DNA from 4 places in the Oryzihumus sp. JJN4-3R genome. Region 4 is predicted to be linked to each of the others. Evidence: predicted binding sites of a transcription regulator. Region 4 holds the regulator's gene; each other region holds the start of a gene.
The links. The regulator LexA, encoded in region 4, represses DNA repair genes until DNA is damaged. The targets are predictions, from matches to a motif close to TCGAACANNTGTTCGA.

Region 1 (6,981 bases), 1.3 Mb from region 4:
CAGCGCCTCGTCGACCGACTCCGGCCAGGTCAGCGACGGCTCCCGCGTGTGGCGCTTGTGGAAACCGACCCAGAGCTCATCCGCCGTGGCGTGGTGCGCCTCGAGCCAGGCACGCCAGGGCTGCGGTGCGGCGAAGAACGTGGCGGGACGGTCCGGCATACCGGCATTGTCACCACAGCCACCGACAGGGCGGGCGCACCGCGCCCGTGCCCCCTGCCTAGTCTCAGGTCATGCACTTCAGGAACCTCGGCAGCAGCGGGCTGCGCATCTCGGAGATCGCCTACGGCAACTGGCTCACCCACGGCTCGCAGGTCGAGGAGGATCAGGCGCTGGCGTGCGTGCGGCAGGCGCTGGAGGAGGGCATCACGACCTTCGACACCGCGGACACCTACGCCGACACCGCGGCCGAGACGGTGCTGGGCCGGGCGCTGGCCGGAGTGAAGCGCGAGGAGGTGGAGGTCCTCACCAAGGTCTACTTCCCCGCCGGTGGCCGTGGGCCCAACGCGCACGGCCTGTCGCGCAAGCACATCCACGAGTCGATCAACGGCTCGCTGGAGCGGCTCGGGACCGACTACGTCGACGTCTACCAGGCCCACCGTTATGACGACATGACGCCGCTGGAGGAGACGATGGAGGCCTTCGCCGACGTTGTCCGCCAAGGCAAGGCGCTCTACATCGGCGTCTCGGAGTGGAACGCCGAGCAGCTGCGCGAGGGTCACCGCCTTGCCCGCGAGCTGCACATCCCGTTCGTGTCCAGCCAGCCGCAGTACTCCATGATCTGGCGCGTCATCGAGGCCGAGGTGGTCCCCACGTCGAAGGCGCTCGGGATCGGCCAGATCGTGTGGTCGCCGCTGGCCCAGGGCGTGCTGACCGGCAAGTACGTGCCCGGCCAGGCACCGCCGGCGGGTTCGCGCGCCACCGACGACAAGGGCGGCGCCGACATGGTCGGTCGCTGGCTGGCCGACGACGTGCTCCTCGACCGGGTGCAGCGGCTGCGGCCCCTGGCCGAGCAGGCCGGCCTGACCATGGCCCAGCTCGGCGTGGCGTGGGTGCTGCAGAACGACAACGTCTCCGCCGCGATCATCGGCGCCTCGCGCCCGGAGCAGGTCACCGAGAACGCGAAGGCCTCCGGGGTGCGCCTCGAGGCCGACCTCATGGCCGCGATCGACGAGGTCCTCGACGGCTCGGTCGAGCGCGACCCGGGCCAGACCCGGATGCCGCGACGCGCGGAGTTCCCGATCCGCTGACCCCGGCAGCCCCACCTCCGGTATGCCGCCCCCTCACCCGCGGGGGCGGCTCACCGGAGCGGTCGGTTGGCGTGGGTCCGCGTCGATCCTGGGTTCGTCGACGATGCCGTGGCGTCAGTCGGTCGGGAAGATGAAGCAGGACCGGCAGCGCGCCTCGTAGCTGAAGGTGCCGTCGTCCGGCAGCGGCGTCGACGGCGCGAGCCGGGTGGTGAAGGCACGGTCGCGGTCGAGCACCTGCGTGTAGACGGCGCGGAACTCGCGGCAGACGTCGCACACGGCGCGGCGGTGGGTCACGACCTGCGGGCCGAGCTCGAACAGCGCCCGAACCGGCGCGAACAGCTCGCCTCGGTGGTCCAGGTCGATGCCGGTCGCGACGACGCGGGTCCCGCGCTCGATCAGGGTGCCCAGCACCTCCACGTCGGCGACGTCGAACATGTGGATCTCGTCCACGCCGACGACGTCGACGTCGTCGTCCAGCAGCGGCTCGAGCGTCATGGTCTTGGTCGTCACCAGGCTGCTCCCGCTGCGGGAGGTGACCTTGTCGTCGCGCTGGTGCCGCGCCGACTGGTAGACGCGGTGCGTGACGTCGGAGTACGCCAGCGGCGAGAGCAGGCTGATGAGCTCCAGCGACTTACCGCTCTTCATCGGGCCGACGATCACCGTGAGGTCGCTCAGGCCGTTCGTCGTGGGCATCCGCCGGGTGGGACGGGTTGCCGGACGGGCGGCCAGACCTGGCAATGACTGCTGTGAGACGCCGATGGACACGAGGCGACATCCTGCCATCCCGGGCGTTGCGTAGTCCGTCGACTCCCGGAGGTCGGCAGCGGATCGCGAGTGTTATGGGCACATGCCGCGGGCCCGGCCGTCTCCGACCGGGCACGGGGCGGGGTCGTCATAGATGCCAGGTCACCCCGGCGTCGGTGACCGTGGCGGTCAACCCTCGCTGGTGCACGATCGTGTGGTGCCGCCCGCAGAGCAGGGCGGCGTTGCGCCGGTCGGTGGGTCCGCCGTCGACCCAGTGGATGACGTGGTGCCCGTCGCACCACCACGGCGGGACCGTGCACCCCGGGATCGTGCACCCTTGGTCGCGCAGCCACAGGTACCTCAGCTGCGCCGGGGTGAAGAGCCGCCTGGTCCTTCCCAGGTCCAGGATCTCGCCGTCGGCGCCCAGCACCACCGGGATGATCCCCGCGTCGCAGGCGATCCGCCGGACCGTCTCCGGGGCCAACAGGGTCCCGTTGCCCAGCACCGTCCCGGCGCCACAGGCGTCCCGAAGCTTCTCGTGGTCCATCGTCACGTAGACCATGGCCTTGGGCTGGGCCGAGATGTCCTCCCCGGCCGCCGCCGACCGACGGCACACCTCGACCAGCGCGTCCCCGCGCCGCTGGTCGCTGCTGCGCAGGTCCGAAACACCCTCAGCCGGCTGCGGCGCGGACAACGGCCCGATCGCCGCCTCCAGCACGCTCGCCCCCTCGGGGTCCAGGCGCAGCAGGTACTCCACCATCCCGTCACCGGCCCGCCCCGGCGACAGCGAGACGCCGTGCTTGAGCCGGTCCTGGCGGACCTGGAACTCACGGTCCCGCCCGTAGGTGGCGATGATCTGCTCCCGCAACGCCCGGACCTCCCGCGGACCGTCGGTCTCGGCCACATGGAGGAACCCCTCCCACACCGTCGGCACCGCCGCCGGCGTCAGGCGGGGCGCGAGCTTGTGCATCTCGGCCAGCGCCACCGCCGCCCCGCGCACCCCGACCCGCCCGGACAGCACGCACGCGCGGAGGCGCTGCACGCTGCCGTGGTCGAGCACCTGACCGGCCACGACCGGGCGCCCGATACACGCCTGCGCGACGCTGACCAGGTCCCTGACCCCACCGGACCGGTAGGACGGCGCCCACTCCAGCACCCACGCCGTCGCCGACGCGCACGACGAGACCACCTCACCCCGCTCCAGAGCCTCGCCCAGCACCGCCACCTTGGCGGCCTCCACCCGACGCGACAGCGCATCCAAGGCACCGAAAGCCGGACCGAGGGCAGCCCCCTGGCACTGGTGCAGCACGTCCTCGAGCCCGGCCAGGGTTGACTCGGCCACCTCCACGGCGGCCATCCGGTCGACGAAAGACACCGCGGGCACGCCACCAGACCCGCTGGCCGCGGCCCCGTGACGACGATCCCCCTGATGCATGATTCGAACATACATTCGACCACCGACACAGGTGGTTCAGATGGTCCTTGGTGTCAGGCGACCGACGGAGGCCAGCGATGCCTGCGCCAGCCCTCCCACGTCGCGAATCCGGCCGGCGGGCAGTCGATGGGTTCACTGCCGTCGAGCTCCCCTGGTGTCGGGACGCTGATGATGGCAGCCCACTCGTCGAGCTCCTCGTCGGACATGCGCCACGTCGTGTGCGGCGCTTCGGCCTGGCGCCGGTCAAGTCGTCTCCGCTGCTCGGTCTGCGGGAGCTCGAAGTAGCGCATCTCCACCGCCGCGCCGAGGGCGGCGGCTGCCTGCCGTAGCGCGGAGCGCTCGTCTCGACCCCAGAGACCGAAGTCGATGACGACGTTGATGCCGAGCTCGAGGGCGCGCAGCCCGATCTCGATGAGCCGCCCTTCGATCACGTCCGAGGCCGACGGCGGGTTCTCGAGCCCGTAGAGGGCCTTGACCCACTCGTCCTTCGTGAGGCGAAGAGCCTTCTCCTCGACCTCGATACGCCGCGCTTCTGTGGTCTTCCCCGTGCCTGGCAGTCCAACGGTCAGGAAGAGAGTCGGTCGTGTCATTCGCTTCCCCATCTGAGCGGTCGCGTCATCATCGCTGACCTCGCTCATGCCGCATTCAGCGCGCCTGCAGCCCTCACGCGGGACCGGCTCGGCACGAGCCGCTGGTTCCGCTTTCCTCCGCCAGCGCCTTCAGGTTCAACAGTTGCCGCCGGGCCATGACCAGGTCACCGACCGACAGCGCGGGAGCGAGGAACCGGCTGGTCGGCATGACGACCTTGAGCAGCAGCCGGGTCCTCTCCTGACCCGTCGTGACCAGGAGGTAGGACATGAAGACCCCCATGATCGTGGCCGTCAGCTGGTGCCCGGTCTCGACCGACAGGATCCGTCCGAGCCGGCGCCCGGCGCTGATCGTGAACGGCTCGCCCACCCGTGGCTCGGCCAGCCCCACCAGGTGACGGGGCGACCGGCGACCGCCGTTGTCGATCCAGTCGTAGGAGTACGGTGCGGCCCGCACCTGCGTCAGCCACGGCCACACGGCGGCGGGGGCCGCCTCGACGGTCACGCCCCGCCAAGCCTGAAGCGCCGGCGAGGACACGAACCTGTCACAGGGGTAGGGCATGGTGGTCTCGCCGGCGACCACACCCCACCTGTCCCCGATCACAACACCAACCCAGGGGTCACTGTCTCAGCCGCTGTCGAGCCCGGCCGCCCCCTAGGCGGGCGTGCCGAACCGGGCCGCATTGCGCGCCCGTGCCCGCGCCGCCTCGACCTCACGGTCCCGCGGCGCGGCCTGGGTCACGAGGTCCTCGAGCAGGTGCTGGGTGATGTGGGCGACCTCGGCCACCGCCGCCTCGAAGGTCGACGCGTTGGCCGCCGACGGCTTGGTCATGCCGCTGACCTTGCGCACGTACTGCAGCGCGGCGGCATGCACCTCGTCACTCGTGGCGGGCGGCTCGAAGTTGTGCAGCGTCCTGATGTTCCGGCACATGCTCCGACCTTGCCACGCCGAGGGCCGTCGGTCAGCCCGTTCGCCCCGCCCCTTTCGTGTGAGGCTCAGCCGCCCGAGACCGACATCTCGGCCTGCGCCACGGCCTCCGCGGCCGCCCCGGTCAGCTCACGGCTCTCCAGCCACCCCTCGGGCAGGGCGACGTTGCGCGGCGAACCGGCCCGGCCACGCTGCCCCTCCGCCGGCTCCCCCGGCCACTCCTGGTCGAGGTCCAGCGTGCCGATCAGCTCGTCAAGGGCGTCAAGGGAGTCGACGAGCGCGAGGTGGTGCCGGACGTGCTGCCCGGCGCGGAAACCCTTGAGGTACCACGCGATGTGCTTGCGGATGTCGCGGCACGCCTTGAGCTCGGAGTCGTAGAACTCCGCGAGGTATGCCGTGTGCCGCCTCATCGTGTCGGTCACCTCACGCAGGGTCGGGCGCACCCGCGCCTGCGTCCCGGCGAAGGCAGCGGCGAGGTCGGTGAACAGCCACGGCCGCCCCAGGCAGCCCCGACCGACGACCACGCCGTCGCACCCGGTCTGCTCCACCATCGCGAGCGCGTCCTCGGCCGACCAGATGTCCCCGTTGCCCAGCACGGGGATCGAGGTGACCACGTCCTTCAGCGCCCGGATCGCCGGCCAGTCGGCCTGCCCGGAGTAGGCCTGCGACGCCGTGCGCGCATGCAGCGCCACGGCGGCCACACCCTCGCCCTCGGCGATCCGGCCGGCCTCGAGGAACGTCAGGTGGTCCGTGTCGATGCCCTTGCGCATCTTGATGGTGACCGGCACGTCATACGGGCTGGCCTCCTGGACCGCCCCGCTGACGATGGCCCGGAACAGCTCGGTCTTCCACGGCAGGGCCGCTCCCCCACCCTTGCGGGTCACCTTGGGCACCGGGCAGCCGAAGTTGAGGTCGATGTGGTCGGCACGGTCCTCGGTCACCAGCATCCGCACCGCCGCCCGCACCGTGGCCGGGTCGACGCCGTAGAGCTGGATCGAGCGCGGGTTCTCCTCCGCGTCGTGCTGGATCAGCCGCATCGACTCCGGCGTGCGCTCCACCAGCGCCCGCGAGGTGATCATCTCGCTGACGTAGAGCGAGGTCCCACCGCTCGCGCCGGTGCCGACGTCGCCGTACTCCCGGCACAGCCGCCGGAACGCGCGGTTGGTGATTCCGGCCATCGGGGCGAGCACGACGGGCGACTCGATGGTGTGGCGGCCGATCTGCAAGGGCTTGAGGACTGCGGTCATGGTGGCCCGATTCTCTCAGGCCCGCGGCGACAGGCCGAACGGACGTGCCCGCGAGGAGGAACGTCCCTTCCGCCCCACCTGTATGCCGCGCAGCATGTGAGCGTGACCGTCACCGCTCCGCCCGGTGGGCTCGGACTCACCCGCGCCGAGGCGGCGGCCCGGCTGGCCCGCGACGGGCCGAACACCCTGCCACCGCCACGCCGCGCGCACCCGTTGCTGCTGCTGGGCGCCCAGATGGTGCACTTCTTCGCCCTGATGCTCTGGGGCGCTGCCGCGCTGGCGGTCATCGCCGGCATGCCCACCCTCGGCGTCGCCATCGCCGTCGTGGTGCTGCTCAACGGCGCCTTCTCCTTCGTGCAGGAGTACCGCGCGGACCGGGCCACCGACCGCCTGCGCGACCTGATGCCGGTGCACGCGACGGTGCGACGCGACGGCCACCCCGTCGTGGTGCCCGCCGCCGGGCTCGTGGTCGGCGACGTGGTGCTGCTCGATGCGGGCGACCGGGTCAGCGCCGACCTCGCGCTCGTCGAGGACGGCCGGGTCCGGGTGGACGAGTCGATGCTGACCGGTGAGAGCGCGCCGGTTGGCGCCACCGCCGGGGACCGCGTCCATGCGGGCACCTTCGTCGTCGAGGGCCAGGCCACGGCACAGGTCGTGGCCACCGGGGCCCGGACCCGACTGGCAGCCATCGCCACGGCGACCGCGCAGGCCCGCCGGCCGCGGAGCCCCCTCGCCGCCCAGCTCCACCGTGTCGTCCGGCTGGTCGCGCTCATCGCGGTCGCGGTCGGCTCCG
Region 2 (6,981 bases), 850 kb from region 4:
GGGCGCGGTGTGACGCTGCGGCGGGCCGGCCGTCGACGCCCGACCGCTCACCCCACCGGTCCAGGCTGCAGAAGTACCCGGGCCTGCCAGTAACACCGTTGAGGCGCGGTGGGACCGCGGACCTGCCAGCACCCTGCTTGGCCCATGCCACTGACCCGGTCGTTGCCGGCCGGGTGCGGGGCGGGGACCTCACAAGTGCCAGGTGACCCCGGCGTCGGTGACCGTGGCGGTCAACCCTCGCTGGTGCACGATCGTGTGGTGCCGCCCGCAGAGCAGGGCGGCGTTGCGCCGGTCGGTGGGCCCGCCGTCGACCCAGTGGATGACGTGGTGCCCGTCGCACCACCACGGCGGGACCGTGCACCCCGGGATCGTGCACCCTTGGTCGCGCAGCCACAGGTACCTCAGCTGCGCGGGGGTGAAGAGCCGCCGGGTCCTTCCCAGGTCCAGGATCTCCCCGTCGGTGCCGAGGACGACCGGGAGGATCCCGGCGTCGCAGGCGATCCGCCGGACCGTCTCCGGGGCCAGCAGGGTCCCGTTCCCGAGCACGGTCCCGGCCCCGCAGGAGTCCCGAAGCTTCTCATGGTCCATCGTCACGTAGACCATGGCCTTGGGCTGGGCCGAGACCTCCTCCCCCGCCGCCGCCGACCGCCGGCACACCTGGACCAGCGCGTCACCGCGCCGCTGATCACTGCTGCGCAGGTCCGAGACGCCCTCAGCCGGTTGCGGGGCGGACAGCGGCCCGATCGCCGCCTCCAGCACGCTCGCGCCCTCGGGGTCCAGGCGCAGCAGGTACTCCACCATCCCGTCGTCGCTGCGGGGCTGGGACAGGGAGACGCCGTGCTTGAGCCGGTCCTGACGCACCTGGAACTCCCCCTCCCGGCCGTGCTCGGCGATGAGCCGCTCCCGCAACCCCCGCACCCCCGACGGGCCTTCGGAGGCCGCCAACGTCAGGAAGCCCTCCCACACCGTGGGCACCGCCGCCGGGGTCAACCGCGGCGCCAGCTTGTGCATCTCGGCCAGAGCGACCGCGGCGCCACGCACCCCGACCCGCCCGGACAGCACGCACGAGCGCAGCCGCTGCACGCTCCCGTGGTCGACGACCATCCCCGCCCGCACCGGCCGCCCCGTGCACACCGTGGCCACGGTGACCAGGTCCTTGACCCCACCACACCGATACGACGGAGCCCACTCCAACACCCACGCCGACGCCGAGGCATGCGTCGCGGTCACCTCACCGCGCTCCACCGCCTCACCCAACACCGTCACCTGCGCCGCCTCGACCAGGCGCCGCAGCTCATCCAGCCCGCCCATCGCCGGCCCCAGATCCGACCCCTGGCACTCATGGACCACCTCGACCAGCCCGGTCAGCGCGCGCACCGCGGCTCCCACCGCGGCGAACCGCTCCGCGAACGACGCCCGGTCCCCGCTCGTCGAAGGCCCTCCGTCGGCGGGCACACCCCCGGCCGCAAGCTCGCCATCGGTAGAAGGCATGCCGCCGGACCCGCTGACCGCGGCCCCCTGACGACGATCCCCCTGATGCATGATTCGAACATACATTCGACCACCGACAGGGCTGCACGGATGCTGCCTGGCCGATCCGGGTCTTCGGATCGGCCAGACGAGCGCGCGTGCAGAACTGCTCGGTCTGCACTGAACGCGCGTGCAGAACTCCTCCTCGATTTGGGAGAAGAGCCTTCACGGGGGGCGACAACGAGCCCCCGGGCGCGTCAGAGGAAGAGGCGGGTGAGGTCCGTCGGGGTCAGCCCGCGCAGCGACGGCACCTGGACCGCCCCCCGATGCACCGGCACCGGGACCACGTGGGGCACCGCGATCGTGCGGGCACCCGCCGCCACCGCCGAGGCTACGCCCGTCGGCGAGTCCTCGATGGCGATGCTCGCCTCGAGCGGGACGCCCAGCGCCCGGGCGGCGGCACGGTACGGCTCGGGGTGCGGCTTGCCGTGGGCGACCTCGTCACCGGTGATGACCGCGGAGAACGTCCCCGGGGGCACCGAGGCGACGAACTCGTCGGCCAGCGACCGCCACGACATCGTCACGAGGGCACACGGCACGCCGTGCTCGACCAGGCCGTGCAGCAGCTCGCGAGCGCCCGGGCGCCACGGGACGTGCTCCTTGACCCGGCGCACCACCCCCGCAAGCAGCTCCTCGATGATCTCCAACGGGGACAACGAGATCGGCGAGTGCGCGCGGATGTACTCCGCCGACACCATGAGGTCGTTCCCGACGAGCTGGTGGGCGTGCTCGTCGGTCCACACTCCCCCGTGGGCCTCGACGAGGGCGTGCTCCTCGGCGATCCAGTACGGCTCGGTGTCGACGAGGGTGCCGTCCATGTCCCAGAGGACGGCGGCGGGCAGGTGGGGCAGGGGCGCGGTGGGTGAGGCAGGACTGGTCATGTCGCGTTGAAGTACTTGGCTTCCGGGTGGTGGACGACGAGCGCGTCGGTGGACTGCTCGGGGTGCAGCTGCAGCTCCTCGGACAGGCTCACCCCGATCCGCGAGGGGTCGAGCAGCTCCACGAGCACGGCCCGGTCCTCGAGGTCCGGGCAGGCCGGGTAGCCGAAGGAGTAGCGCGACCCACGGTAGGCCTGGCGCAGGATGCCGCCGAGGTCCGGGTCGTCCTCGGTGCCGAAGCCGAGCTCCTCGCGCACCCGTGCGTGCCACATCTCCGCGAGCGCCTCGGTCAGCTGCACGGACAGGCCGTGCAGCTCGAGGTAGTCGCGGTAGGCGTTGCGCGAGAACAGGTCTGCCGTCGCCTCGGCCACGCGCGCGCCCATCGTCACGAGGTGGAACGCGATGACGTCCGGCTTCCCGTCGGCCTCGTAGGCCTCCCGCGACCTGAAGAAGTCGGCCAGGCACAGCCGCCGGTCACGACGCTGCCGGGGGAAGGAGAACCGCGCCCGCTCCTGCCCCTCGAGCTCCCCCTCGTGGTGCAGCACGACGACGTCGTTGCCTTCGCTGTAGCAGGGGAAGTAGCCGTAGACGACCGCTGCCTCGAGCAGGTTGTCGGTCTTGATCCGGTCCAGCCACATGCGCAGCCGCGGCCGGCCCTCGGTCTCGACCAGCTCGTCATACGACTGGCCGCCCTCACCTCGCGAGCCCTTCAGCCCCCACTGGCCGAGGAAGGTCGCCCGCTCGTCGAGGTATGCCGCGTAGTCGGCGAGCGCGATCCCCTTCACCACCCGGGTCCCCCAGAACGGCGGGGTGGGCACGGAGTTGTCCGTCGCCACGTCCGAGCGCGTCGTGTCCGACAGCGCGCCGTCATCGGTCTCGGGGGCCGCCACCTGGCGGACCCGGCGCTTGCGCAGCTCCGGGAGCGCGTCCTCGACCGACAGGGACGGGTTGGTCTTGGCCGCCGCGACGGCGTCCATGAGCCGCAGTCCCTCGAAGGCGTCACGGGCGTAGCGCACCTGGCCCTCGTAGACCTCCGCGAGGTCGTTCTCGACGTAGGCACGGGTCAGGGCGGCACCGCCGAGCAGGACCGGCCAGCGCGCGGCCAGGCCGCGGGAGTTGAGCTCCTCGAGGTTCTCCTTCATGACGACGGTCGACTTCACGAGCAGGCCGCTCATGCCGATGGCGTCGGCGTCGTGCTCCTCTGCCGCGCGGATGATCTCCGAGACCGGCTGCTTGATGCCGATGTTGACCACGTCGAAGCCGTTGTTGCTCAGGATGATGTCGACGAGGTTCTTGCCGATGTCGTGGACGTCGCCCTTGACGGTGGCCAGGACGATGCGCGCCTTGGCCTCGCGCCCGCCGCCGTCGGCCGAGCCCTCGATGTGCGGCTCGAGGAACGCCACGGCCGCCTTCATGACCTCGGCGGACTGCAGCACGAACGGGAGCTGCATCTCGCCCTTGCCGAAGAGCTCACCGACGGTCCGCATGCCGGCAAGCAGGTTGTCGTTGATGACGTCCAGGGCGCTGTGCCCCTTGTCCAGCGCGTCCTTGAGGTCGACCTCCAAGCCCTGCCGCTCACCGTCGACGATGCGCTGCTCGAGCCGCTTCTCCAGCGGGAGGGACGCGAGCGCGTCGGCGCGGGAAGCCTTGAGTGAAGCCGAGTCCACGCCCTCGAACAGCTCCAGCAACCGGGCCAGGGGGTCGTAGAGCAGCTCGCTCTCCCCCGGCTCCCCTGCCCAGCGGCGCCGGTCGTGCACCAGGTCGAGGGCGACCTCGCGCTGGTCCTCGGGGATACGCGCCACCGGGATGATCTTGGCGGCGTGCACGATCGCCGAGTCGAGCCCGGCCTTGACGCACTCGTGAAGGAAGACCGAGTTGAGCACCACGCGCGCAGCGGGCTTGAGACCGAAGGACACGTTGGACACGCCCAGCGTGGTCTGCACCTCGGGGTAGCGCCGCTTGATCTCGCGGATCGCCTCGATCGTCTCGATCGCGTCGCGCCGCGTCTCCTCCTGCCCCGTGGCGATCGGGAAGGTCAGCGTGTCGACGACGATGTCGCTGACCTGCATCCCCCACTCCCCCGTCAGGGACTCGATCAGGCGGGTCGCCACGGCCACCTTGTGCTCGCGGGTGCGCGCCTGGCCGTCCTCGTCGATGGTCAGCGCGACGACGGCAGCGCCGTGCTCCTGGACGACCGGCATGATCCGGCGGAAACGGGAGTCCGGGCCCTCACCGTCCTCGAAGTTGACCGAGTTGACGACGGCCCGGCCGCCGAGCAGCTCCAGCCCGGCCTCGATCACCGCGGGCTCGGTGGAGTCCAGCACCAGCGGCAGGGTCGAGGAGGTGGCCAGCCGCTGGACGACCTCTCGCATGTCGCCGACGCCGTCACGTCCCACGTAGTCCACGCAGACGTCGAGCAGGTGGGCGCCGTCGCGGGTCTGGTCGCGCGCGATCTCGACGCACTCGTCCCAGCGCTGGTCGAGCATCGCCTCGCGGAAAGCCTTGGAACCATTGGCGTTCGTTCGCTCACCGATGGACAGGAACGACGCGTCCTGACGGAACGGCACCGCCTGGTAGAGCGAGGCCACGCCCGCCTCCGGACGCGGCCGGCGCGGCGCCACCGGCTGCCCGCCGACCGCCTTGACGACCTGCTCCAGATGGGCCGGCGTCGTGCCGCAGCAGCCGCCGACCAGGGCCAGGCCGAACTCCCGGGTGAACTGCTCGTGCGCCTGCGCCAGCTCCTGGGGGGTGAGCGGGTATGCCGCGCCCTCCTTGGTCAGCATCGGCAGGCCCGCGTTGGGCATGCAGGTGACGGGGATCCGGGCGTGCCGCGACAGGTGCCGCAGGTGCTCGCTCATCTCGGCCGGGCCGGTGGCGCAGTTGAGGCCGATCGCGTCGATCCCCAACGGCTCCAGGGCGGTCAGGGCCGCACCGATCTCCGAGCCCATGAGCATGGTGCCGGTCGTCTCGACGGTCACCTGGACGATCACCGGCAGGGTCTCGCCGACCGCCGCCAGCGCCCGCTTGGCGCCGATCACGGCGGCCTTGGCCTGCAGCAGGTCCTGGCTGGTCTCGATGAGGATGACGTCGGCACCGCCGTCGATGAGCCCGCGCGCCTGCTCGGCATACGCATCGCGCAGCGTCGCGAAGGGGACGTGCCCCAGGGAGGGGAGCTTGGTGCCCGGGCCGACCGACCCGATGGCGAACCGCGGCTGCTCCGGGGTGGACCACGCGGCTGCGGCTTCGGCCGCGATCCGCGCGCCGGCCTCGGCCAGCTCGTAGATCCGGTCCTGGATGTCGTACTCGCCCAGGTTGCCGAGGTTGGCGCCGAAGGTGTTGGTCTCCACGGCGTCGACGCCGACGGCGAGGTAGGCGTCGTGGACGCTGCGCACGATGTCGGGACGGGTGACGTTGAGGACCTCGTTGCAGCCCTCGTGGCCCTCGAAGTCATCGAGGCTGGGGTCTGCGGCCTGGAGCATGGTGCCCATGGCGCCGTCGGCGACGAGGACGCGCTCGGAGAGGGCCTGGCGGAAGAGGTCGGAGCGGCTGCTCAATGTGATGGACCTTCGCACTCGGGGAACCGGCCCTGAGTCTATCGGCGGGGCGCCTGCCGGCCGCCTGAGCATTCCGTAGTCTGGTCAGACCACATCGATCGTGTGGCGCAGGACACCGCGCGGGCCCCGGCCCGCCACAACAGGACGCGGGACCCCCACCCGCACCGCTAGGAGGCCACCGGTGATCGAGCTCGAGGACGTCCCGGAGCTGCGCGACCCGGTCATGATCCTCGCCTTCGAGGGCTGGAACGACGCCGGCGAGGCCGCCACCGCCGCCGTCGAGCACCTCTGCCAGGTGTGGGACGCCGAGCCGATCGCCGCCATCGACCCCGAGGACTACTACGACTTCCAGGTCAACCGGCCGCGGGTCGTGCTCGAGGAGGGCCAGCGCCGGATCAGCTGGCCGACCACGCGCATCCTGTTGGCCTCCTCCGCGACGCTGGAGCGCGACGTCATCCTCGTGCAGGGCATCGAGCCCTCGACCCGGTGGCGCTCGTTCACCATCGAGCTGCTCGAGTTCGCCCAGCAGATGGGCGTGGGTCTGTTCGTGACGGTCGGCGCCCTGCTGGCCGACGTGCCACACACGCGGCCGATCCCGATCACGGTGACCTCCGACCACGAGGACGTCATCCACCGCTTCGACCTCGAGCCGAGCAAGTACGAGGGCCCCACCGGCATCGTCGGCGTCCTGGCCGACGCGGCCACCCAGGCCGGACTGCCGTCGCTGTCCTGCTGGGCCGCGGTCCCGCACTACGCCGGCGGCACCCCCTCGCCCAAGGCCACCCTGGGTCTGGTCTCGCGGCTCGAGGAGCTGCTCGACACCACCGTCCCCCACGGCGACCTCTCCGACCAGGCTCGCGCCTGGGAGCACGGCGTCGACGAGCTGGCCGAGTCCGACGACGAGGTCGCCGAGTACGTCCAGTCCCTGGAGCAGGCCCAGGACACCGCCGAGCTGCCCGAGGCCTCCGGGGAGGCCATCGCCCGGGAGTTCGAGCGCTACCTGCGTCGACGGGGGGACG
Region 3 (6,981 bases), 1.3 Mb from region 4:
ACCAGCGGGCCCGCGGCCGTGGCCACCCCGGCCAGCCCGGTCCAGGCGCCGATGGCGCGCATGCGCTCGCCGGGCTCGAAGGAGGACTGCAGGATGGCGAGGCTGCCGGGGACCATCAGGGCCGCGGCGACGCCCTGCAGTGCCCGGACCACGGCCAGGACGACGACCGTGGGGCTCAGCGCGCACCCGAGGGACGCCGCCGAGAACGCGATCACGCCGACGAGGTAGAGGCGCCGCCGCCCGAACCGGTCACCCAGCGAGCCGCCGAGCAGGATCAGCGAGGCCAGGGTCAGGGAGTAGGCGTTGACGACCCACTGCAGGCCGGCGAGGTTGGCGTGCAGCTCGCGACCGATGGTCGGCAGGGCGATGTTGACGACCGTGCCGTCGAGGAACGCCATCGAGGTGCCGAGCACCGTCGTGGCCAGGGTGAACCGGCCCCGGCGCTGGTCGAGGCGCAACAGCGCAGGTGCCGCGGAGGACGCCACCCACCCAGCCTAGGTCGGAAGACCTCTCCGCGCGTCAGTCCTGGTGGGCGCGGGGGATCAGGTCGGCCGGGACGAGCGACCAGACGGTGAGGTCGACCCGGCCCTCGTGGATGACGCCCGCGTTGCGGGCGATCCCCTCGCGCTGGAAGCCGGCCTTCTCGGCGACCCGCTCCGAGCCGGTGTTGCCCGTGGCGGTGAGCAGCTCGACCCGCTCGAAGCCCTGGTCGGTCAGGGCCCAGCTGGCCAGCAGGCGCACGGCGGTCGTGGTGACGCCGCGGCCACGGACCCAGGGCGCCGCCCAGTAGCCGGTCTCGGTGGTCCGGGCGGACCAGTCGGTCTTCTTCAGGTTGATGGCACCGGCCAGCCGGCCGTCGACCTCGATCGCCCGCACGATCCCGGCGCCGCTGTCGAGCTGGCTCGGCGAGAAGGTCTCGATGAACCAGCGGGCGTCGTCCCGGCGGTAGGGCCGGGGCAGCGGCAACCAGCGCTGCGTCTCGGCGTCGGTGCAGGCCTCGGTGATCGCGTCGAGGTCGGCCTCGGTGAAGGGCCGCAGGCTCAGTCCCTCGCCTTCGAGCGTGACGTCGTCGAAGCGGTTGGTCTGGGTCTCGGTGGCCATGGCCGAATCCTGCCGGACGGCAACGCCTTCCGTGTAACCCGTTTGCGGCGGGTCTGGCTGCAGGGTGACGTTCGCTCGCACCACAGGACGGGTCGGCTGAGTCGTACAGGTGGGCCGGGTCCAGCAGGCGGCAATGGACGAGCGGGCCCATGGTCCAGCAGGCGACGCTGGCTCAGAAGGGTGGTGGGCCGGTGTCGACCAGCTCGAGCGGGCGGTCGAGCGGGTCGTCGTAGACCCTGGGCCGGGTCGGGTAGGTCCGCCCCGCGGCGGTCCGCCAGTGGACCACCCCATCGGGCATCATCGTCGAGCTCCACCACTCGCGGGTCTTGAGGTTGTGGTGTCGCCGGTGCTTGGCGGCGAGGTTGGTGGTGTGCGTCGGGCCGAGCGGCCACGCGATCTCGTGGTCGAGGTCGCACCGCCGGGCCTCCAGCTCGCAGCCGGGCCCTCGGCAGACCCCGTCGCGGTGGACGACGAGCTCGCGCATCCGCGGAGTGGGGACGTAGCGCTCGGTGCCCAGGTCGAGCATCGTGCCGGTCACCGGGTCGGTGACCAGGCGGCGCCAGATCGACCCGGCGGCGGTGGCGATCTCGCGGACGTGGTGGGCCTGGACGAAGCCGTAGCCGGGGATCTCGCCGGTGCCTTCGGTGACGCCGAGCAGCGTGGCCAGGGAGACGGTCACGGTCACCTGCGCGGCGGGCGGCCGGCCGAGGCTGCGGTAGGGCTCGTCGTCGGGCACCCAGCCGTAGAGCAGCAGGTCGAGGGCGACATCGGAGCAGATCGCCTCGTGGGCGCGCTCGTCGGCCCGGCCCTCGGCCTTCAGGCGCCGAGCGATCGCGTCGATGCGCTCACGGGCCGCGACGACGCGCTCGCCCTCACCGGTGACGGTCAGCCAGCCGGTGCCATCGGCCTGGAGGTCGGCGTCGGCCCGACGGCGGGCCACCGCGTCGGCGCGCTTGCGTCGTGGGTAGTCGCTGTCGTGCAGCACCAGCTGCCGGCGCAGGCGGCGTCGCAGCTTGCCGTGGGACAGCGGCCCATCGCCGTCGTCGCCGGCCAGGACCCGCCCCGCGATGGCGTCGGCGACCGCTGGTGGGCAGTGCCGCGTCTCGCTGTAGAGCAGGCGGGCGCGGTAGGAGGAGAGCCGGCCCGCGTGCATCAGCTCCCGGACGGTGGCGGTGCGCTCCTCCTCGGCCAGGGCGAACGCCACGCGGGACCGGCACTCGCCATAGCCGATGCCCGTCGCAGCCTCGATCTCGGACGCGGCGGCCTGCGCGGCGTCCTCGCGCACCCGCTCCCACTCGCTGTCGGAGCGCGGCCCGCTGGTGCGCAGGTCGTCGTGGAGCCGGTCGTGCTCCTCGAGCATCCGGTCGGCCAGCGCCCGGGTGCTGTCGAGCGACACGGCATCGACCCAGGCCTTGACGGTCTCCCCGGCCTCCACGACGCGCAGCGCCTCGTCGGCGGTGAACCACTGGGCCTCAGCCGGGGCGTCCGCGCGCATGATGCGCACGAAGGCATCGATCACCTCGCGAGGCACCGCCGACCGGCGGTCGCTCTGGTCCCCCATGTGCGGCACCCCCCAGCGCCATGATTCGCACGTGTGTTCTAACTTTATCGACGTTCTCCCGAGCGGTCAAGACCTCATCGGCCGGTGGACCTTCCGTGCGTGAACCGGTTGTGGCCGGGTCAATTGCCGTGCCTGCTGCGCGCGGAGAGGAGAGGCTGACGGCATGACGCGGGTGAGGGTGTGGGTCGAGGACTGGCAGCTGCAGTGCTGCGGCACGCCGTTCTCGGTTGGCGACGAGGTGGCGTGGTCCGTTGGCTCGATCGGCGTCGCCGGGATCAGCCCGGCCGTCGACGGACACGTCGATCTCGTCGCAGACTGCGTCGAGGACCACCACGACCTGGCGACGCAGCCGCGTCGGCTCCGCGGCCGGGTGTCCGGCACGCGCGCCGTGTTCTGCCGCTGGATGCCGGACGCAGGCTTCGTTCCTCGCCTCCTGGTTCCTGAACCCGGTTCGGGATTCGCGGTGGCCGTCGGCGGGGCCGACGGCTGGGAGGGCGTGCCGGACGGTTGCGGGTTCCTGGGGTACCTCGTGGATCTCGACGTGCCCGCCGGCACCGACTGACTCGCCGTCGCCGGACACGCGCGTAGAGAGCCGAGCCGGGGCTGGCACGTTGTGCCGTTCGGCCGGTGGCCGTCGGCGGGTTGGGTCAGAATGAAGCCGTGCCGGAGCTGCCCGAGGTCCAGGCGCTCGCCGACTTCCTGCGCGAGCGCACCGACGGTCTTGCCGTCGCGGGCGTCGAGCTCGGCTCCATCAGTGTGCTGAAGACCTACAACCCGCCGCCGCAGGCGCTCGCGGGCCTGCCGGTGACCGGGGTCGCCCGGCACGGCAAGTTCCTGGACATGGACCTCGACGGGATGCACCTCGTCTTCCACCTCGCCCGTGCCGGTTGGCTGCGCTGGTCCGACCAGCTGACCACGACGCCGCTGCGGCCGGGCAAGTCGCCGATCGCGTTGCGCGTCAGGCTCTCCGACGGCAGCGGCTTCGACCTCACGGAGGGCGGCACGCAGAAGCGACTCGCGGCATACATCGTCGACGACCCCCAGAAGGTGCCCGGCATCGCGAGCCTGGGGCCGGACCCGCTCGCCGAGGGCTTCACCGAGGCCGACTTCGCCGCGCTGCTCGAGGGGCGCCGCACCCAGGTCAAGGGCCTGCTGCGGGACCAGGGCTTCCTCGCGGGCGTCGGCAACGCCTACTCCGACGAGGTGCTCCACGCGGCGCGGCTCTCGCCGTTCGCACTCGCCGCGTCCCTCGACGAGGAGGAGGTCGCCCGCCTCTACTCCGCGCTGCGGGAGGTGCTGGAGCACGCCGTCGCGACAGCGTCCGGCAAGCCCGCCAAGGAGCTCAAGGACGCCAAGCGCGCCGGCATGCGGGTGCACGGCCGCACCGGCCAGGCCTGCCCGGTCTGCGGTGACGTGGTGCGCGAGGTGTCCTTCGCCGACTCCTCGCTGCAGTACTGCGCCACCTGCCAGACCGGAGGCAAGCCCCTCGCCGACCGGCGGCTCTCCCGCCTGCTCAAGTGAGTCCTGTCCCAACCCGGCGGCGGGACTTGGGGTTCACGTGCTGCCGGATGGCAGGATGCCGCGCATGACCGAGATCCCCACGCTGACCGTGTCCGACGTCCACGACCACGCGACGATCCTCGACGTCCGCGAGCCCGACGAGTGGGCCGCCGGCCACGCCCCGGGCGCGGTGCACATCCCCCTGGGTGACCTCCCGGCCCGCCTCGCCGAGCTGCCCGACACCGACGCCGGCACCCTCGCCGTCACCTGCCGTGGTGGTGGCCGGTCCTCCCGCGCGGTGGCCTGGCTTCAGCAGCAGGGCTTCGACGTGGCCAACCTCGATGGGGGCATGAAGTCCTGGCACGCCGCCGGCAAGCCGCTGGTCGGCGAGACGGAGTCGGAGCCCTCCGTCATCTGAGCGACTCGACCGTCGTCACCACCGAGGTGACCGACGGCCTGGCCGGGGTGGACCCGAACCCGAACCGCACGGGCGGGTCCACCGGCCGCAGCTCGCCGAGGTCCTCGCCCTCCCACGCCCCCGCACAGGTGAGGATCGCGCGCACGTCCGTCGCGCCATACCACTCGCGCCGGCCCTGGCCGGCGGTCCCGCGCGTGCGCACGCCGCGCAGCACGACACGGGCGACCGGGTCGACCGCGCCCGCGAACCAGGGTGCGGTGGAGACAGCGGCCGGTATGCCGTGCAGCAGCCACCCGAGCGCCGTGCGGCGCCCGAGGGCGAGGGTCAGGGACAACGGCCCGGCGTCCACCCGCCAGTGGCCGTCGGCCGCGGCGACGTCGACGGGCGTGAGCCGGACCTTGTCGAAGGTGTAGGTCGCGCGGACGAAGTCGGCCACCTGGTGCGTCGGCGCCAGGAGCACCCGGTGGCCGTCGGGGCGCTCGACCATCACGTCGGCGAACGAGCCCAGGGGCGATGTGGGCCACCGGCCGATGACCACGCGGGTGCCGCCCGCGGTGCCGAGCCCGGCGATCTGCCCGGTGAACCGCCACCGCTCCTGCCCACGACTGGTCATGCCGGACAGGCTAGGGGCCGCCGCGGCGCGCGACACGATCGGCGAGTATCGCGAGATCTCAGGCGCGCGCTATACAGCCGGATAGTCTCCGAGCGTGGACCCGATCCGGAACCCCTACGCCCCCGGTGCCGGCCAGCGGCCGCCCGAGCTGGCCGGTCGCGACGAGCAGCTGCGCGCATTCGACGTGGTCCTGGAACGCGTCGCCAAGGGGCGACCAGAGCGCTCGATCGTCCTGACCGGGCTGCGTGGCGTCGGCAAGACGGTGCTGCTCAACGCGTTGCGCAGCGCGGCCGTCCGCGCCCGCTGGGGCACCGGCAAGCTCGAGGCGAGGCCCGACCAGCGCCTGCGCCGCCCACTCAGCGCTGCGCTGCACACCGCGGTCCGCGAGCTCGGCCACCCGCAGAGCGACGACGTGGACCACGTGCTGGGGGTGATCAAGGCCTTCGCGCAGCGCGATGCCGCGCCGAACGCCAGGCTGCGGGACCGCTGGCAGCCGGGCATCGACGCGCCCGCAGTGACCGGTCGGGCCGACTCCGGCGACATCGAGATCGACCTCGTCGAGCTGCTCAGCGACGTGGGCGGCCTGGCCGCGGACGTCGGCAAGGGCGTCGGCATCTTCATCGACGAGATGCAGGACCTCGACCCCGAGGACGTCTCGGCGCTGTGCGCGGCGTGCCACGAGATCAGTCAGAGCGGCCTGCCGGTCATCGTCGTCGGCGCCGGCCTGCCGCACCTGCCGGCGGTGCTCAGCGCCTCGAAGTCCTACAGCGAGAGGCTGTTCCGCTACAACCGGATCGACCGGCTGGACCGCTCCGCCGCCGACCTCGCGCTGCAGTCCCCGGCCAAGGACGAGGACGCCGAGTTCGACGACGAGGCGCTCCAGGCCATGTATGCCGCCACTGCCGGCTACCCGTACTTCATCCAGGCCTACGGCAAGGTGGCCTGGGACGTGGCGGTCGGCACCCCCATCTCGGCCGACGACGTGCGCGTCGCGGCGCCGGAGGCCGAGGCCGAGCTGGCCGTGGGCTTCTTCGGGTCGCGCTACGAGCGGGCCACCCCGGCCGAGCGCGAGTACCTGCGGGCCATGGCCGATGCGGCGCTCGCCGAGGTCGAGGCGCTGGGTGACGACGCCTCGGTCGACGAGGTCGGCTCGGTTCCCACTGCGGCGGTGGCCTCGATCCTGGGCCGCAAGCCGCAGTCGCTCTCGCCGGCGCGCGATGCGTTGCTGAAGAAGGGCCTCATCTACTCCGGGGAGCGCGGCCGGATCGCGTTCACCGTGCCGCACTTCGGCCGTTACCTGCGCGCCCACGGCTGAGTCGCGGGGTCGGTCGACGGTCGACCCTTGACAACGTACAACCGAGTGGTTGTACGTTGTCCTCATGGACGAGACGCACGAGGACCGGGCCGACGCCCTGTTCCACGCGCTCGCCGACCGGACCCGGCGCGACATCCTGCGCCGCGTCCTGGCCGGCGAGCACTCCGTCTCGACGCTGGCCGCGGCGTACGACATGAGCTTCGCCGCCGTCCAGAAGCACGTCGCCGTCCTCGAGAAGGCCGGGCTGCTCACCAAGCGGCGCAGCGGGCGCGAGGCCCTGGCGAGCGGTGACGTGGAGGCAGTGCGCTCCGTCGCCTCGATGCTGGACGAGCTCGAGGCGGTGTGGCGCGGTCGCATCGACCGCATCGATTCCCTACTCGCAGAGGAGAAGTGACATGCCTGTCACCGACATCACCAAGGACGTCGCCAACCGCACCATCACGATCACCGCGACGTTCGCCGCCCCCGTCGAG
Region 4 (6,981 bases):
AGGGCCCGCTGGACAGCAGTCCGTGCTTTACGAGGGGATTCAGGAGCGCCGCAACGTAGTGGATAGCAGCGGGAGAGTAGTCAGCACGGACGCCAAGAAGAACGTGCGCTTCGAGGTCAACCTGGCTTGGCGTGATGGGGCCTGGTCGATCGCCACGATCAAGGGGATGGAGTGAGAGCCCGCGCTCGCGTTGGCTCCGCGATTCTTTGCGCGGCAATCATTGGGCTGATACCGGCCGGCTGGGCAGTGGCTGACGTCAACGGGAGTGGGAGGGCAGATGGCCTAACCGTAAGGATCACCGACCGCATCAAGGCACAGTCGCGCACTTCAAGGGATGGAGCCAGCAGTGTCCTGCCCAAGAACTACGCCTACTCGAGCGTGATTGCATGTGCCGACAACGCCCCAGGCACGGTGGCAGAACCATCGTGCAAGGCCGCGGTCGACGCCTGCGCGGGGAACACCAAGCAGCAGGGCCTAGGACCCTTGATTCGGATCTTCCGCCGAGAGGTGGACGGAATGGGCAAGCCCAAAGGGCCATGGGAGTGGTTGGGCACCAGTTGTGACCCCTCAATCGTGCCCGGGAAGCCTGTACTTGGCATGGCACAGATCATCAGCGCGTTCAGGCGCACGCCTTTCGCCAAGCCGCAGGTGCACATCCAGCCCGAGGGCAACCAGACGCTGGTCACCCTCCCCACCTACTTCGAGGTTCGCTGGCCAAGCGCCGGCTACCAACCCGGCGAGATCGACACTCCAGACCCCACCCAGATGCTCGGCCACACCGTCCGCATCCGGCCCCTCGCCGCCGGCTACACCTACGCCTTCGGCGACGGCACCCACCTCGGCCCGACAGACTCCCCCGGCGGCACCTACCCCGACGGCGACATCCGGCACACCTACGACAAGCCCGGCACCGTCACCACCCAGATCACCATCACCTACGGCGGCGAGTTCAGCATCGACGGCGGCCAGTGGATACGGATCCCCGCCACCGCCAGCGTGACCGGCCCGCCCCAAGCCCTACGCGTCCGGACGGCCCACAACCGCCTCTACAGCAACTGACGCCTTCGACCGGCGAGAACTGAGCCGTCGACCGGCACGCCCAGGAGGGTGGGAGACCACCCCCAGCCGAGCGCAGTCGGCGGGACCGCCACGGGCAGGGACCCACAGCGTCGACCACGAGTGGGCCGTCAGCTCGGGACGTCCGACCTCTCGCGGGCCAGGTGAGCCGCCATCCGCCCGATGAGCTCATAGGGAACGGGACTGCCGAGCGGGAAATGCAGCGTTCCCTTCGACGCGCGGAAGGGGACGATCTCCTCGCGGAACTCCGCGTCACCTTCGGGCACCGGATAGATGCTCACGTGGTTCTTCCACCCCGCGAAGTACACCAGGGACTTCCCACGGAGCGTGATGGTCGGGATCTGGTAGCTGATCCGCTCCCCTGCGTTCGGCACGGCGTCATGAATCGCACCGCGGATAGCCTCGAGGACGGCCTGGACCTCCACGGGGAAGCCCGCGATGTACTCATCGACATTCGCCCTCGGATCTGCCACCACGCCATCATCTGGCCAGACCGGCGCCGGAGCCACCACACGCACCCGGCATACCGGGCAATGCAGAGGCACCGGCATGAGAAGGGGCCTCACGCCGTGGCGCGAGGCCCCGAGAAACCGCCGGCCTTAGCCGACCCGCGGGATGAGCAGGCTCTGGCCGGCGTGGACGTCGCTCGTGCTCAGGTTGTTGGCCAGCTGGATCTGCACGATGCCCTCGCGGATCGGGAGCTTGGGCAGCTGGGTGGCCGCCACCTCGGACAGGGTCTGCCCGGCCGAGACGGTCACGGCGTGGTCGATCGTCACCGTGGGCACGGACGGGCCGGGGGCGAGCAGGAACGCCACCCAGCTCAGCACGCCGAGCACGGTCATGGTGATCGACAGGCGGCCGCGACGGGTGAGGCGGAGCCGCGGCGCGGGGCGGCAGTCCACCTGGTCACCCGTAGGCACCAGGCGGAGCTGGGGACGGGTCGAAGTGGGGGCCAGGTCCCAGGCAACTGCTGCGCTCATCGTGTCCTCCATGACATCAAGCGGGTCGGTCGGCTGAACGTGGAACTGTGTTCGATAGAACGTCTGTACGGATTTGTAGCACGAGCATCGGACGAATGGGAAGTGATTGGTCGAACAAACGTTTGAAATTTGTGTTCGACCCCACTACGCTTCGTTCATGTCAGGGAGCAAAACACCGACCTCTGACAGACCACCCACAGGTGCCGGACAAGGGGATGAGATGGCCGAGATCCACGAGATGCCCGACCGCGACAAGGGCGACACCCTGACCGCGCGGCAACGGCGCGTCCTCGAGATCATCCGCAACTCCGTGGACCGTCGCGGCTACCCACCCAGCCTGCGCGAGATCGGCGAGGCCGTCGGGCTGGCCAGCCCCAGCAGCGTCGCGCACCAGCTGTCCATGCTCGAGCGCAAGGGCTACCTGCGCCGCGACCCCAACCGCCCCCGCGCCATCGAGGTCGTCTCCCCTGACACCGGCGCCGAGGACAAGGGCTACCGCGCCGGCGACCAGCGCGAGGGCACCGTCGACGCCACCGGCAGCGGCGATGCGCACCCCGCCGCGTCCTACGTCCCGGTCGTCGGCCGCATCGCCGCCGGTGGGCCGATCCTGGCCGAGCAGGTCGTCGAGGACGTCTTCCCGATGCCCAAGCAGATCGTCGGCGAGGGCCAGCTCTTCCTGCTCAAGGTCGTCGGTGACTCGATGGTCGACGTCGCGATCTGCGACGGCGACTGGGTCGTCGTGCGCCAGCAGCCCAACGCCGAGAACGGCGACATCGTCGCAGCCATGCTCGACAACGAGGCCACGGTCAAGACGTTCAAGCGCAAGGACGGCCACGTCTGGCTGATGCCGCACAACGAGGCCTACCAGCCGATCGACGGCGACGAGGCCACCATCCTGGGCAAGGTCACCGCGGTCCTGCGCCGGGTCTGACCTCCGAGGGGTCAACCCCTCCACCTGTATGCCGTGTGGCCGGCCCTTCGGGGCCGGCCACCGCTGCATAGAGGCACCGTCGCGACCTGCCTTCGCTCGGCCCCGGCTTTGTCCGACGGTCGCGACGCTCCAGCGTGCCCGCGGTCGCGCACTCTGAGACCAGATCCAGCGCGGGCGACGACGTAGGCCAAACAGCCGACGGCTCTGACCCCACGCATGCCTAGCCTCGCATCGGCACCCCAGCCACCCGTCACGAGAGGTAGAGACATGCCCGAGTTCATGGACGTCCACACCGGGATGAAGGGGATCAGCCCGGAGGCCTTGGCCGAGGCACACAACGCTGACCTGGCCATCGAGGGCGAGGAAGGCGTGCACTTCAAGCACGCGTGGGCCGACCCCGAGAGCGGCATGGTCTACTGCCTGTCCGAGGCCCCCTCGGCCGATGCGGTGCGCAGGATCCACGAGCGGACCGGCCACCCGGCCGCCGAGATCCACCCGGTGCCGGTCCAGGCCTGAGATCCCAGGTCGCCAGCGCGCCCCACTGGTGCCGTCGGGCATCCGTGTGGCGCGCTCGCGCCGCGCCACATCGATCCGGCGCGGCACACGAATGCGGCACGGCCTACGGTAGGAGAACCCGCCTCAGGACGGCGAGGGGGCGCGATACCGGCTGACCCCGACCCGGCCGGCAAGCTCGGTGAGGGTCGCCCCCAGGGCCGCGTCGAGCCGGATCGTCGCCTCACCGTCGCCCCGGCTGTGACCCCGGGTCACGATCGCCACGGGGAGGCCGCACGCGGCGGCGCGCCGGACGAACCGGTAGCCGCTCATCACCTGCAACGACGAGCCGAGCACGACCAGCCCGTCGCTCGCTTCGACCTCGGCAAAGCACTGCGCCACCAGGGGTTTGGGCACCGACTCGCCGAAGAACACCACGTCGGGCTTGAGCTCGTCCGAGCCGCAGACCAGGCATCGCGGCGGGTGGAAGCGCGCCACCGCCTCCTCGGAGAGCACGACGTCGCCATCCGGGCGGATCTCGCCGATGACGACCTCGAAGTCCGGGTTCGCCTCGCGCAGCCGGGCATCGAGGTCGGCCCGGCGCGAACGGTCGCCGCACTGCAGGCAGACCACGAGGTCGAGGTTGCCGTGCAGCTCCAGGACGTCGCGGGCGCCGGCGGACTGGTGCAGGCCGTCGACGTTCTGCGTGATCAGCGCGCGCAGGTGCCCGGCCTGCTGGAGGGCGGCGACGGCCTCGTGCCCGCGGTTCGGCCCGGCGGCCGCGAACCGCCGCCAGCCGACGTAGCTGCGGGCCCAGTAGCGCCGTCGGTTCTCCGCGGACGCCACGAAGTCGCCGTAGGTCATCGGCGTCACCCGCCGCTTGCCGTCGGGGCCGCGGTAGTCGGGGATGCCGGACTCGGTGCTCAGGCCGGCGCCGGTGAGGACGACGACGTTGCCACCGGCGACGAGGTCGGCCAGACGGGCCAGCTCGCCCTCGGCTGTGTCCTCGATCGCCAGACTCACGCCAGCCAGTATCCCCCGCCGGGCCGGACCCGTTGGCCCGCACCCAGAGGGCTAGGCATCCGCCGGCTCCCCGTCAGCCGGCCGGCGTTGCAGGGCCGTCCCGGACCTACCAGCGCCCGAGCAGCGCCCGCTTGGCCGACCCGCGCAACGCCCGGCGGACCACGTCGTGGTCGGCGACCTTGGGGTGCGGCGGGCGCAACGGGGCGTCGATGCGGATCACGTCCGGGACGTAGCGGCGGACCACGTCGTCGGCGACGAGGTAGCCGTGGCGCTCGAGGATGCGCTGCTCGTCCTTGGTGAAGGCATCGAGGTCGGTGCGCACCGCGTCGATCAGCTCCACCGACGCCGGGTCGTAGCCCTCGGCGACGACGGTGTCGAGGCCCCACGTCGAGCCGGCCATGACGTCGCGGGCGAAGCTGGCGTGCAGCCAGCGCAACCGCACCGATGTGCCGCCACCGGTCGCGACGCCCAGGATCTGCAGCAGTCGGCCCCACACGGTGCGCTCGGTGTGCGCGCGGAACACCGCTCCCCCGTCGCTGACCAGGACGGTGGCGTGGTTGCGCCACACCGGCTCCAGGCCCAGGTTGTCGTAGACGCCACCGTCGGTCAGCCGGATCGCCTCGAGGATCGCGGCCCGCTGCTCCGGCGTCTCGTGATCGGGGTGACCACCGGTGAGGCCGAGGTCCTTGCCGGGCAACGTCATCGGCGCGAAGAACGGCGGAAACGCGCACGAGGCGGCTACGGCGTCAGCGATGCGCACCGACGACGGTGGGGCGGCGTAACCCAGCCGGTAGTCGCCCATCCTGCCGTTGGGCCGGTTGGCCGTCGGGTCGGCGAACGTCCAGTCGACGCCGTAGGCCACCTCGGTGGCGCCCATCACGATGGCCGGCCCCCCGGTCTCGTTGTCCCGTAACGGTTTCGACCACCACGGGACCGCCTCGACGTAGGCGTCGGCGAGCGCCCGCACCGCACTGTCGGGCATCGACCACCGCGACGGCCAGAGCTTGGACAGCAGCGCCGGGGTCCGCACGTTGCGCGAGGTCAGCCGGCGCAGCGGCTCGGCGACGTGTTCTTCGAAACCCTGCACCACCATGGCCTCGCCGCTGAGCATCGCGCCGTGCTCGGCCGGCCACACCAGGCCGGGGTCCGCGAGGAGGCTGGCCGTGATCGAGCCGCCGGAGACGGCGCTGATCGTGCGTATCTGGCCCAGGACGCCCAGCTCGTTGAGCCGGCGGACGGCACCGAGGTGGAAGAGCGCGGCGCGGAAGCCTCCCCCTGACAGGCACAGCCCCACGCCGTCGCGCCGGACCCGGGTCGGGGTCGGACTGGCGCTCTGCTCGGCCGGGGCAGGGCCCTGCCCGGCGACGGGCGGTGCCCCGGGGGCCCCCGCCACCGCAGGTTCCTCCGAGCCACCCCGCTCCCCCGGCGCCTGCTGCGGGACGACCTGCGTCTCCGCGTCACGGTCGGGTCGGCCCCCACGACGCTGCGACTCGCTCATTTCCGGATCCCACCACAGGCCACGGACAGTCGCGCGCGGAAGGCGGGCACACGGCATACCGGCCGGACCGGTGCGCCACCGCTCGGTCCGCGAGTCACCCGAGTCAGCATTGCCCGGTCCGCGAAAGGGCTCAGGTGGTGACGGGCAGCCCGGCCAGCGCCTCGGCGACGAGATCGACGTCGGCGCGGGTGTTCCACACGTGGAAGGCGATCCGCACCCGGCCCGCGCGCGAAGCGACCACCGCGCCCGCCTGCTCGAGACGGTGCGCCATCGCCCCGCTCGGGTCGCACAGCGAGACCACCGGACGGGCACACAGCTCCAGACCCAGCTCGCCGCGCAGCGCGTTGGCCAGGGCCACGTCGTGGTCGCGGATGACCGACGTGGGCACGCGACTGAGGACCTCCAGCGCCGGCACCGCCCCGGCCCAAGACAGCCACGCCGGGGAGACGTCGAAGCGCCGCGCGTCCTGGGCGAGGTGCATCGACGGGCCGTAGCAGGACGCCCAGATCTCGTCGCCGGCGTACCAGCCCGCGTTGACCGGGCGGAGCCGGTCGCGCACCTGCGGCGCGACCGTGAGGTATGCCGTGCCCCGGGGCTGGCACATCCACTTGTACGCCGAGCAGACGGTGATGTCGAAATCCGTTGCGGTGACAGGCATCCAGCCCGCCGCCTGGGTCAGGTCGCAGAACGTCAGGGCGCCATGGGCCCGCGCTGCAGCCACGACGGCCTCGGCGTCACAGAGGCTGCCGCAGGCGCTCTGCGCCAGCGAGAACGCCACGAGCGTGGTCCGCTCGCCGACCGCCGCGGCCAGCTCGCCGAGCGGCACCTGGCGCACGGTGATGCCTCGGCCCTGCTCGGCGGCCACGAGGAAGGGGTAGACCATCGAGGAGAAGTCCCCCTCGACGCACACCACCTCGGCGCCCTCGGGCAGCGAGGCCGCGACCATGCCGGCGAACACCGACGTCTGGGAACCCACGGCC

Region 1: a site for LexA is predicted at 3,430-3,445, ahead of AC3ANM_RS18745 (HNH endonuclease signature motif containing protein). Genes of this name have one in related genera too.
Region 2: a site for LexA is predicted at 1,546-1,561, ahead of AC3ANM_RS01150 (HNH endonuclease signature motif containing protein). Genes of this name have one in related genera too.
Region 3: a site for LexA is predicted at 2,688-2,703, ahead of AC3ANM_RS11195 (HNH endonuclease signature motif containing protein). Genes of this name have one in related genera too.

Annotation. Positions count from the first base shown of each region.
Region 1 covers NZ_CM173229.1:3,925,084-3,932,064, reverse strand. The annotation lists gene AC3ANM_RS18760 (YdeI/OmpD-associated family protein) at 1-159, opposite strand, end outside; gene AC3ANM_RS18755 (aldo/keto reductase family protein) at 231-1,247, shown strand; gene AC3ANM_RS18750 (thymidine kinase) at 1,362-1,940, opposite strand; gene AC3ANM_RS18745 (HNH endonuclease signature motif containing protein) at 2,140-3,366, opposite strand; gene AC3ANM_RS18740 (ATP-binding protein) at 3,480-4,064, opposite strand; gene AC3ANM_RS18735 (hypothetical protein) at 4,090-4,518, opposite strand; gene AC3ANM_RS18730 (DUF2277 domain-containing protein) at 4,669-4,944, opposite strand; gene dusB (tRNA dihydrouridine synthase DusB) at 5,010-6,188, opposite strand; gene AC3ANM_RS18720 (cation-translocating P-type ATPase) at 6,291-6,981, shown strand, end outside.
Region 2 covers NZ_CM173229.1:266,352-273,332, reverse strand. The annotation lists gene AC3ANM_RS01150 (HNH endonuclease signature motif containing protein) at 190-1,491, opposite strand; gene AC3ANM_RS01145 (HAD family hydrolase) at 1,728-2,411, opposite strand; gene metH (methionine synthase) at 2,408-5,962, opposite strand; gene AC3ANM_RS01135 (PAC2 family protein) at 6,144-6,981, shown strand, end outside.
Region 3 covers NZ_CM173229.1:2,385,838-2,392,818, forward strand. The annotation lists gene AC3ANM_RS11185 (MFS transporter) at 1-485, opposite strand, end outside; gene AC3ANM_RS11190 (GNAT family N-acetyltransferase) at 520-1,101, opposite strand; gene AC3ANM_RS11195 (HNH endonuclease signature motif containing protein) at 1,274-2,662, opposite strand; gene AC3ANM_RS11200 (DUF6578 domain-containing protein) at 2,826-3,224, shown strand; gene AC3ANM_RS11205 (Fpg/Nei family DNA glycosylase) at 3,323-4,183, shown strand; gene AC3ANM_RS11210 (rhodanese-like domain-containing protein) at 4,248-4,580, shown strand; gene AC3ANM_RS11215 (hypothetical protein) at 4,573-5,193, opposite strand; gene AC3ANM_RS11220 (ATP-binding protein) at 5,288-6,508, shown strand; gene AC3ANM_RS11225 (ArsR/SmtB family transcription factor) at 6,573-6,902, shown strand; gene AC3ANM_RS11230 (SRPBCC family protein) at 6,904-6,981, shown strand, end outside.
Region 4 covers NZ_CM173229.1:1,113,763-1,120,743, forward strand. The annotation lists gene AC3ANM_RS04940 (DUF6318 family protein) at 1-175, shown strand, start outside; gene AC3ANM_RS04945 (hypothetical protein) at 598-1,059, shown strand; gene AC3ANM_RS04950 (iron chaperone) at 1,188-1,550, opposite strand; gene AC3ANM_RS04955 (LysM peptidoglycan-binding domain-containing protein) at 1,677-2,057, opposite strand; gene lexA (transcriptional repressor LexA) at 2,278-2,988, shown strand; gene AC3ANM_RS04965 (SCO4226 family nickel-binding protein) at 3,256-3,504, shown strand; gene AC3ANM_RS04970 (NAD-dependent protein deacetylase) at 3,628-4,503, opposite strand; gene AC3ANM_RS04975 (patatin-like phospholipase family protein) at 4,610-6,001, opposite strand; gene AC3ANM_RS04980 (aminotransferase class V-fold PLP-dependent enzyme) at 6,132-6,981, opposite strand, start outside.